2 regions of the Streptomyces sp. Z423-1 genome follow, and region 2 is predicted to be linked to the other one. Evidence: riboswitches for the same ligand, from Rfam matches in the RefSeq annotation. Region 2 holds a riboswitch; the other holds the start of a gene.
What was found. Region 2 has a riboswitch for thiamine pyrophosphate ahead of HJD23_RS10760 (thiamine ABC transporter substrate-binding protein). Riboswitches for the same ligand answer to the same signal wherever they lie in the genome.
Positions count from the first base shown of each region.

Region 1 (4,408 bases), 4.6 Mb from region 2:
AGCGCCCCGCGCTCGCGCAGCACGTCCCGAAGGGTGCAGCCGGAGACGTACTCCATGGCCAGGTAGACATACGACCCGTCGGCCCCCTGGTCGAACACCTGGACGACATTGGGGTGGGCGAGCCTGGCCACCGACTTGGCCTCGCGGATGAACCGCTCGACGAAGGAGCCGTCGGCGGCCAGGGTCGGATGCATCACCTTGAGCGCGAGCACACGGTCGAGGCGGGTGTCCACGGCCCGGTAGACCGTGGCCATCCCGCCGACCGCGATCCGCGCGTCGACGCGATAACGGCCGTCGAGCAACTGCCCGACCAGAGGGTCCTGAAGGGTCGTGTCCACGCAGGCGAGTGTACGAGCCGCCGCCGACACTCCTTGCCGCTTCCGGCGGCATCGGGGCGGGACTGCAGCCGACCTGTGACGTGTCTTACCCAGCTGCGGGCACGCACCGGTCCTACTCAACTGCGGGCACGCGCGCGGTCACTGGAAAGCGGGCCGCTCCGGATCCAGCGCGGCCATCCCCTCCACCGGCGACGACGCCTCCGCGAAGTGCCGCCGAGGGATACGCCCCGCCAGCCGGGCCAACCGCCCCGCCTCCACCGCGTTCCGCATGGCGGCCGCCATCAGCACCGGTTCCTGTGCCCGGGTGACGGCCGAGGCGAGCATCACACCCGCGCACCCCAGCTCCATCGCGAACGCCGCGTCCGACGCCGTACCGGCTCCCGCGTCCAGGATCACCGGCACGCGCGCGTGCTCGACGATCAGCTGGAAGTTGTGCGGGTTGCGGATGCCGAGCCCGGAGCCGATCGGCGACCCGAGCGGCATGATCGCGGCACAGCCCACGTCCTGGAGCCTGCGTGCCAGCACGGGGTCGTCATTGGTGTACGGCAGCACGGTGAAACCGTCGTCCACCAGCGTCTCCGCCGCCTCCAGCAGCTCGATCGGGTCCGGCAGCAGGGTGCGCTCGTCGGCGATGACCTCCAGCTTGATCAGCTCGGTGCCGAGTGCCTCGCGCGCGAGGCGGGCGGTCAGCACCGCCTCACCGGCCGTGAAGCAGCCGGCCGTGTTGGGCAGCACCCGGATGCCCAGCTTGTCCAGTACCGACAGCACCGAGCCGTGCACATCGGGGTTCACGCGCCGCATCGCGACCGTGGTCAGCTCGGTCCCGGAGGCGACCAGCGCCCGCTCCAGCACGTCGAGGCTGGGCGCGCCACCGGTGCCCATGATCAGCCGGGAGGTGAAGGTCGTACCCCCCAGGACAAGGGGATCGTCGGCCATGGGTCAGCCTCCTTGGACGGCGGTGAGGACTTCGACACGGTCCCCCTCGGACAGGGGCGTGGTCGGCCACTGCGCGCGCGGGACGACGGTTTCGTTGAGGGCGGCGGCCACTCCGGAGGGCGCCGGGGTGAGGGTGCGTACGAGGGCGTCGAGAGCCGTGCCGTCGGCGATCCGGCGGGGCTCCCCGTTGACGGAGATGATCATGCGGGCTGCTCCGTGAGTACGGCGCTGAAGCGCTTCGGCGTGAAGGGACGGGCCACGTCCGGGAGTTCACCGGTGGTCAGGACGTGCGCCATGACGTCGCCGGTGACCGGGGTGAGCAGGACGCCGTTGCGGTAGTGGCCGGTGGCCAGCAGCAGGCCGTCCAGCTCGGTCGGGCCGAGCAGGGGCGCGTTGTCGGGCGAGCCGGGGCGCAGCCCGGCCCGGGTCTCCGTCAGGGGCAGCTCGGTGATACCGGGGACCAGCTCGTGCGCGTCGCGCAGCAGCTCGTACACGCCCCCGGCGGTGACTGTGGTGTCCCAGCCCATTTCCTCGCTGGTGGCGCCGACGACCAGTTCGCCGCTCTCGCGCGGCACCAGGTAGACATGGCTGCCGCGCACCACCGCGCGCACGGTGCGGCTCAGGAACGGCGCGTGGACCGGCGGCACGGTCAGCCGCAGCACCTGCCCCTTCACCGGCCGCACGGGCGGCAGTACGGCGTCCGGGACACCCGCCAGCCGCCCGCTGAGGCTCCCGGCGGCCAGCACCACCTGCCCGGCGGCCAGCTCGGCCCCCGCGCGCGTGACAGCCCCCGCCGCCCGCTCTCCGGTGACCAGCAGCCGCTCGGCCCACTCCCGGTGGAAGACCACGCCCGCCCGCTCGCACGCGGCCACCAGGGCCCCCGCGAGCCGACGGGGGTCGATCTGGTGGTCGCCGTCGACCCGCAGCCCGCCGCGCACACCCGGCGCCAGCATCGGCTCCAGGCGGCGGCAGTCCCGGCCCGACAGCCACTCGGAGGCGAGCCCCGACCGCCGCTGCAGGGCGTGCAGTTCGCGCAGATGGGCGCGGTCGTCGGCGTCAAGGGCGACGGCGAGCGTGCCGCACCGGCGGTAGCCGAGGTCGTGGCCGGTGAGGTCGGTGAGCTCGGCCGCGAAGTCCGGATAGCGGCGGGCCGAGGCGAGGTTCAGACCGAGCAGGGTCTCCTCGCCGTAGTGCAGTTCCGTGACGGCGGCCAGCATGCCGGCCGCCACCTGGGCGGCCCCGCCGCCCGGCTCGGGGTCCACCACGGTGGTGGCGAATCCGCGCTGCGCGGCCCGCCAGGCCGTGACCAGGCCGATGATTCCGCCCCCGATGACGAGGACGTCTGACGTACGTGCGGAAGACGACACGGGCGCTCAGCCCCTCCCTTCGCCGGCATGACCCGGATCAGGTTCGTACGGTCGGAGGCCGCCAGCCTCCCTCTCAGCCCGGTGCGTCCGGGCTCCCGCGAGTGCTTTACGGTGGCCACCCTAGCTCTTGCCGCCACGCATCTGTAAGGGAGCCTCCTGGCATGCCCCGCTCACTCGACGGCCTCGTCCTCTCGCCCGTCGCCGACCAGGCACCGGGTCAGGTCGGGACCCGCACCCGGTTCACGTACCACGAGCAGGACGGCGAGATCTGGGCCGAGTACGCGGGTGGGGACGTGGTCCGCGGGTACCTGGTGGGGACCCGCGAGGGCGACCGGCTGGACTTCCGCTACGTGCAGCTGAAGCGGGACGGGACGACGTCCTCGGGGCACTGTGTGTCGACGGTCGTGGAACTGCCGGACGGGCGGGTGCGGCTGGAGGAGAGCTGGGAGTGGGAGTCGCAGCCGGGCAGCGGGACCAGCGTGGTCGAGCAGGTCGGCCGGTGATGTGGAGCAGCTCACTGGGTCCGCCCCCTGACTGACAATCTGTCAGTTGTCTATGGTGATCAGGTGAGCGAGCAGACGAGGGCACAGGCGCGGCGCGTGGTCGTCGTGGGCGCGGGCATGGCCGGGGTGCAGACCGCCGTCGCCCTGCGGGAACAGGGCTTCACCGGCACCGTGACGCTGATCGGCGCCGAGCCCCACCAGCCGTACGACCGGCCGCCGCTGTCCAAGGCCGTCCTGCTCGGCAAGGCCGAGGGCTCCGCCTTCGACGTCGACTTCGAGGCGCTCGGCATCGACCTCCACCTCGGGCGCGAGGTGACCGGCGTCCGCACCGGTGACCACGAGCTGGACACCGAGGCCGGGCCGGTGCCGTACGACGTGCTGGTCCTCGCCACCGGCGCCGAACCCATCACCCTGCCGGGCGCGGAGGGCGTCCCAGGGGTGCATCTGCTGCGCACCCTCGACGACGCCGAACGGCTGCGGCCGGTGCTCGCCCGGCAGCACGACATCGTGGTCGTCGGCGCGGGCTGGATCGGCGCGGAGTTCGCCACGGCCGCCCGGGAGGCGGGCTGCGCGGTGACCGTCGTGGAGGCCGCGGACCGCCCCCTCGTCGGGTCGCTGCCCGCCGAGGTGGCCGCGCCGATGGCCGCCTGGTACGCCGACAGCGGGGCCGTCCTGCGCACCCACGCGCGCGTGCGGCGTGTCGAGCCCGGCGCGGTCGTCCTGGACGACGGCTCGCGGGTGCCCGCCGACGCCGTCGTGGTCGGCATCGGCGCCCGGCCCGCCACGCGCTGGCTCACCGGCTCCGGCATCGAGCTCGGCGCGCACGGCGAGGTCGTGGCCGACGACCACCTGCGCACTTCGGCGCCGGACGTCTACGCGGTCGGCGACTGCGCGTCCTTCCCTTCGGCAAGGTACGGCGAGCGGTTGATGGTGCACCACTGGGACAACGCCCTGCAGGGACCCCGTGCGGTCGCGGCGAACATCATCGGCGAGGCGGTCGGCGAGGCACCGGCGGTCTACGACCCGGTGCCGTACTTCTGGTCCGAGCAGTTCGGGCGGTTCGTCCAGTACGCCGGGCACCACGCGTCCGCCGACGCCACCGTGTGGCGCGGTGACCCGGCCGGGCCCGCCTGGTCGGTGTGCTGGCTGCGCGAGGGCCGGCTGGTCGCCCTGCTGGCCGTGGGCCGGCCACGGGACCTGGCGCAGGGACGTCGGCTGATCGAGGCCGGGACCGCGATGGATCCCGAGCTGCTGGCCGACCCGG
Region 1 is NZ_CP053109.1:7,013,450-7,017,857, forward strand. Features, by position in the region: gene pknB (Stk1 family PASTA domain-containing Ser/Thr kinase) at 1-338, opposite strand, end outside; gene HJD23_RS31580 (thiazole synthase) at 477-1,274, opposite strand; gene thiS (sulfur carrier protein ThiS) at 1,278-1,478, opposite strand; gene thiO (glycine oxidase ThiO) at 1,475-2,641, opposite strand; TPP riboswitch at 2,639-2,750, opposite strand; gene HJD23_RS31595 (hypothetical protein) at 2,803-3,144, shown strand; gene HJD23_RS31600 (FAD-dependent oxidoreductase) at 3,208-4,408, shown strand, end outside.
Region 1: linked by a shared signal. The riboswitch ahead of thiO (glycine oxidase ThiO) and the one ahead of HJD23_RS10760 (thiamine ABC transporter substrate-binding protein) in region 2 are both predicted to bind thiamine pyrophosphate.

Region 2 (4,408 bases):
CCATGGCGGAAACCAGGATGACGACCGGGGGGCCGCTCGGCTGAGCGGCCCCTTGTTCCGCGACGAGAGCCCGTCGGCGCCGCCCTACGGCGCGGCGCCGCAGAATCCGGAGCCCATGCACGACGCCCCTCAGCCGGCACCCGCACCGCAGAAGAAGAGTGCGGGCCGTGACCTGGGCGCGGCGATAGGGGTCGGGGTCGGACTCGGTGCGGTGATCATCACGTCCCTGTTCATCGTCAAGGCGGTGTTCGTCGGGGTCGTGGCGGTGGCCGTCGTGGTGGGGCTGTGGGAGCTGACCAAGCGGCTGGACGAGCGCAAGGGCATTCACGCGCCGCTGGTTCCGCTCGCGGTCGGTGGTGCGGCGATGGTCGTCGCCGGGTATGTGCGGGGCGCCGAGGGCGCGTGGGTGGCGATGGCGCTCACCGCGCTGGCGGTGCTGGTCTGGCGGATGACGGAACCGCCGGAGGGCTATCTCAAGGACGTCACGGCCGGGGTCTTCGCGGCCTTCTACGTGCCGTTCCTGGCGACGTTCGTCGCGATGATGCTGACCGCGGCGGACGGGCCGCAGCGGGTGTTCATGTTCCTGCTGCTCACCGTGGTCAGCGACACGGGCGCCTACGCCGTCGGCTGGCGCTTCGGGCGGCACAAGCTCGCCCCGCGCATCAGTCCCGGCAAGACCCGGGAGGGCCTGGTCGGCGCGGTCAGCTTCGCCATGGCCGCCGGTGCGCTGTGCATGGAGTTCCTGATCGACGACGGCACCTGGTGGCAGGGCCTGCTCCTGGGCCTCGCGGTCGCCGGCAGCGCGACGCTGGGCGACCTCGGCGAGTCGATGATCAAACGCGACCTGGGCATCAAGGACATGGGCACGCTGCTGCCGGGTCATGGCGGGATCATGGACCGACTGGACTCGTTGCTGCCTACGGCGCCGGTGGTGTGGTTGCTGCTGGTGCTGTTCGTGGGTTCCGGCTGAGCCGTCGGGTGGGCTGGAGAGCCCCTGCACTCTGGGCGGGGGCTCTTGCCGCCCCCGGGAGGTGTTCGGCACCTCACGGCCTGGCCGCACGGGCGGGTGAATTGATCTGCGACACTGGTTGAGCCATGCCTAAGCCCGGAGAACTCACATTCGTCGCCCCGCGCGGAGCCAAGAAGCCGCCGCGGCATCTTGCCGATCTCACGCCTGCCGAGCGCAAGGAAGCCGTTGCCGAGATCGGTGAGAAGCCGTTTCGTGCCAAGCAGCTCTCGCAGCACTACTTCGCGCGGTACGCGCACGATCCCGAGCAGTGGACCGACATCCCGGCCGCGTCGCGGGGGAAGTTGCGGGAGGCGTTGCTTCCGGAGCTGATGACCGTCGTGCGGCATCTGTCGACGGACCAGGGCACCACCCGCAAGACGCTGTGGCGGCTGTTCGACGGGACGCTCGTCGAGTCGGTGCTGATGCGGTACCCGGACCGGGTCACCATGTGCATCAGCTCGCAGGCCGGGTGCGGTATGAACTGCCCCTTCTGTGCCACCGGGCAGGCCGGGCTCGACCGGAATCTGTCCACCGCGGAGATCGTGCACCAGATCGTCGACGGCATGCGGGCGCTGCGCGACGGCGAGGTGCCCGGCGGGCCCGCGCGGCTGTCCAACATCGTCTTCATGGGCATGGGCGAGCCCCTCGCCAACTACAAGCGCGTCGTCGGCGCCATCCGCGCCCTCACCGACCCCGAGCCGGACGGGCTCGGGCTGTCGCAGCGCGGCATCACCGTCTCGACCGTCGGGCTCGTCCCGGCGATTCACCGGTTCGTCGACGAGGGCTTCAAGTGCCGCCTCGCCATCTCGCTGCACGCCCCCGACGACGAACTGCGCGACACCCTCGTCCCCGTCAACACCCGCTGGAAGGTGCGCGAGGTGCTCGACGCCGGGTTCGAGTACGCCGCCAAGTCCGGGCGTCGGCTGTCCATCGAGTACGCGCTGATCCGGGACATCAACGACCAGGCCTGGCGCGGTGACCGGCTCGGCCGACTGCTCAAGGGCAGGCCGGTGCACGTCAATCTGATCCCGCTCAACCCGACGCCCGGGTCCAAGTGGACCGCGTCGCGGCCCGAGGACGAGAAGGCCTTCGTCGAGGCCATCGCCGCGCATGGTGTACCGGTGACGATCCGGGACACCCGTGGTCAGGAGATCGACGGGGCGTGTGGTCAGCTCGCGGCCACCGAGCGGTAGTCTGACGCCGTACACATCCTTATATTCATCTGCATATTCATCTGCATATTCCGGCAGGGGAGCGCCACAGCGCTGAGAGTGCGGCAGCCATGTCTTCGGTGAGCCGCAGACCCTCTGAACCTGGCCCAGGTCATTCTGGGTAGGGAGATCGGTCGTCACTCAAGCTGTTGCGCCCTGCCCGGGAACCCGTTTCAGGTCCCGGGCAGGGCCGCGTCTCTTCCTGGTCAGCCAGGAGGACATCAGTGAGCAACACCAAGAAGTTCACAGCCGTCGTCGTCGGGCTGGGCCTGGTCACGCTGTCCGCGTGCGGGTCCGGCGAGTCCGGCAGCGGGGGTTCCGGGGACTCCAAGACGGTCACCCTCGTCAGCCACGACTCGTGGGTCGTGTCCAAGAGCGTGCTCGCCGACTTCGAGAAGCAGTCCGGCTACCAGGTCAAGGTCCTCAAGGACGGCGACGCCGGACAGGCCGTCAACAAGGCCATCCTGACCAAGGACAACCCGCAGGGCGACGTCCTCTTCGGCGTCGACAACACCCTGCTGTCCCGCGCGCTCGACAACGACCTCTTCCAGCCGTACGAGGCGAAGGGCGCAGACCAGGTCGAGCCGGAGTACCGGGCCGACAAGGACCAGCACCGGGTCACGCCCGTCGACACCGGCGACATCTGCGTCAACTACGACAAGGCCTACTTCAGCGAGCGCGACCTCGACCCGCCGAAGACCCTCGACGACCTGATCAAGCCCGAGTACAAGAACCTCCTCGTCACCGAGAACGCCGCCACCTCCTCACCGGGCCTCGGCTTCCTGCTCGGCACCGCCGCCGAGTACGGTGACGACGGCTGGGCGGGCTACTGGAAGAAGCTCAAGGCCAACGGCGTGAAGGTCGTCGACGGCTGGGAGCAGGCGTACAACGAGGAGTTCTCCGGTTCCGCGAGCGGCAAGAAGGCGGGCGGCGACCGGCCGCTGGTCGTGTCCTACGCATCCTCGCCGCCCGCCGAGGTCGTCTTCGCCGACCCGAAGCCGAAGACGGCCCCGACCGGCGTGGCCACCGGCACCTGCTTCCGGCAGGTGGAGTACGCCGGGCTGCTGAGCAACGCGAGGAACCCCGAGGGCGGAAAGGCGCTGATCGACTTCATGCTCGGCGAGCAGTTCCAGGAGGACATGCCGCTGAACATGTTCGTCTACCCGGTGCGGGAGGGCGCCCAGGTGCCCGAGGAGTTCGTGAAGTACGGCCCGCAGGCCGAGGATCCCGAGACCATGGATCCGGCGCAGATCGCCGAACACCGTGACGAGTGGGTCAAATCGTGGACGTCGCTCGTACTGAAGTAGCCCCACGGAAGCGGCCTGAAGCAGCCGCCAGGGCACGGAGCAACGCGGCGCGGCTCGGGCTTCTCGCCCTGCCCGTCGCGTTCTTCGCCGTCTTCTTCGCCTACCCCGTCGCCGCGATCGTCGGCCGTGGGCTGAAGGCCGACGGGGCCTGGCAGTTCGGGCGACTTGTCGACGTACTGACCCAGTCCGGCATCCGGCACGTCCTGTGGTTCACCACCTGGCAGGCGCTCGCCTCGACCGCGCTGACGCTGCTGATCGCGCTGCCCGGCGCGTATGCGTTCGCCCGGTTCGACTTCCCCGGCAAGCAGGTGCTGCGGGCAGTCGTGACCGTGCCGTTCGTGCTGCCGACGGTCGTGGTCGGTACGGCGTTCCTGGCGCTGATCGGACGCGGCGGGCTGCTGGACGAGCTGTGGGGCGTACGGCTGGACACCACCGTGTGGGCGATTCTGCTCGCCCATGTCTTCTTCAACTACGCAGTCGTCGTACGCACCGTCGGCGGGCTCTGGGCGCAGCTCGACCCGCGGCAGGAGGAGGCCGCGCGGATGCTGGGCGCCTCGCGCCTCACCGCCTGGCGGACCGTCACCCTGCCCGCCCTCGCGCCGGCCGTCGCCGCGGCCGCGCTGATGGTCTTCCTGTTCACCTTCACCTCCTTCGGTGTGGTGCAGATCCTCGGCGGGCCCACCTTCTCCACTCTCGAAGTGGAGATCTACCGGCAGACGACGGAGGTCTTCGACCTCACCACCGCCGCCGTGCTGACGATGGTCCAGTTCGTGGCGGTGGGCGCGGTGCTCGCCGTGCACGCCTGGACCGTACGGCGGCGGGAGACCGCCCTGCGGCTGGTGGACGCGTCGGTGACCGCGCGCCGGCCGCGCGGCGCCGGG
Region 2 is NZ_CP053109.1:2,401,812-2,406,219, reverse strand. Features, by position in the region: gene HJD23_RS10770 (phosphatidate cytidylyltransferase) at 1-970, shown strand, start outside; gene rlmN (23S rRNA (adenine(2503)-C(2))-methyltransferase RlmN) at 1,096-2,202, shown strand; TPP riboswitch at 2,248-2,366, shown strand; gene HJD23_RS10760 (thiamine ABC transporter substrate-binding protein) at 2,445-3,527, shown strand; gene HJD23_RS10755 (iron ABC transporter permease) at 3,503-4,408, shown strand, end outside.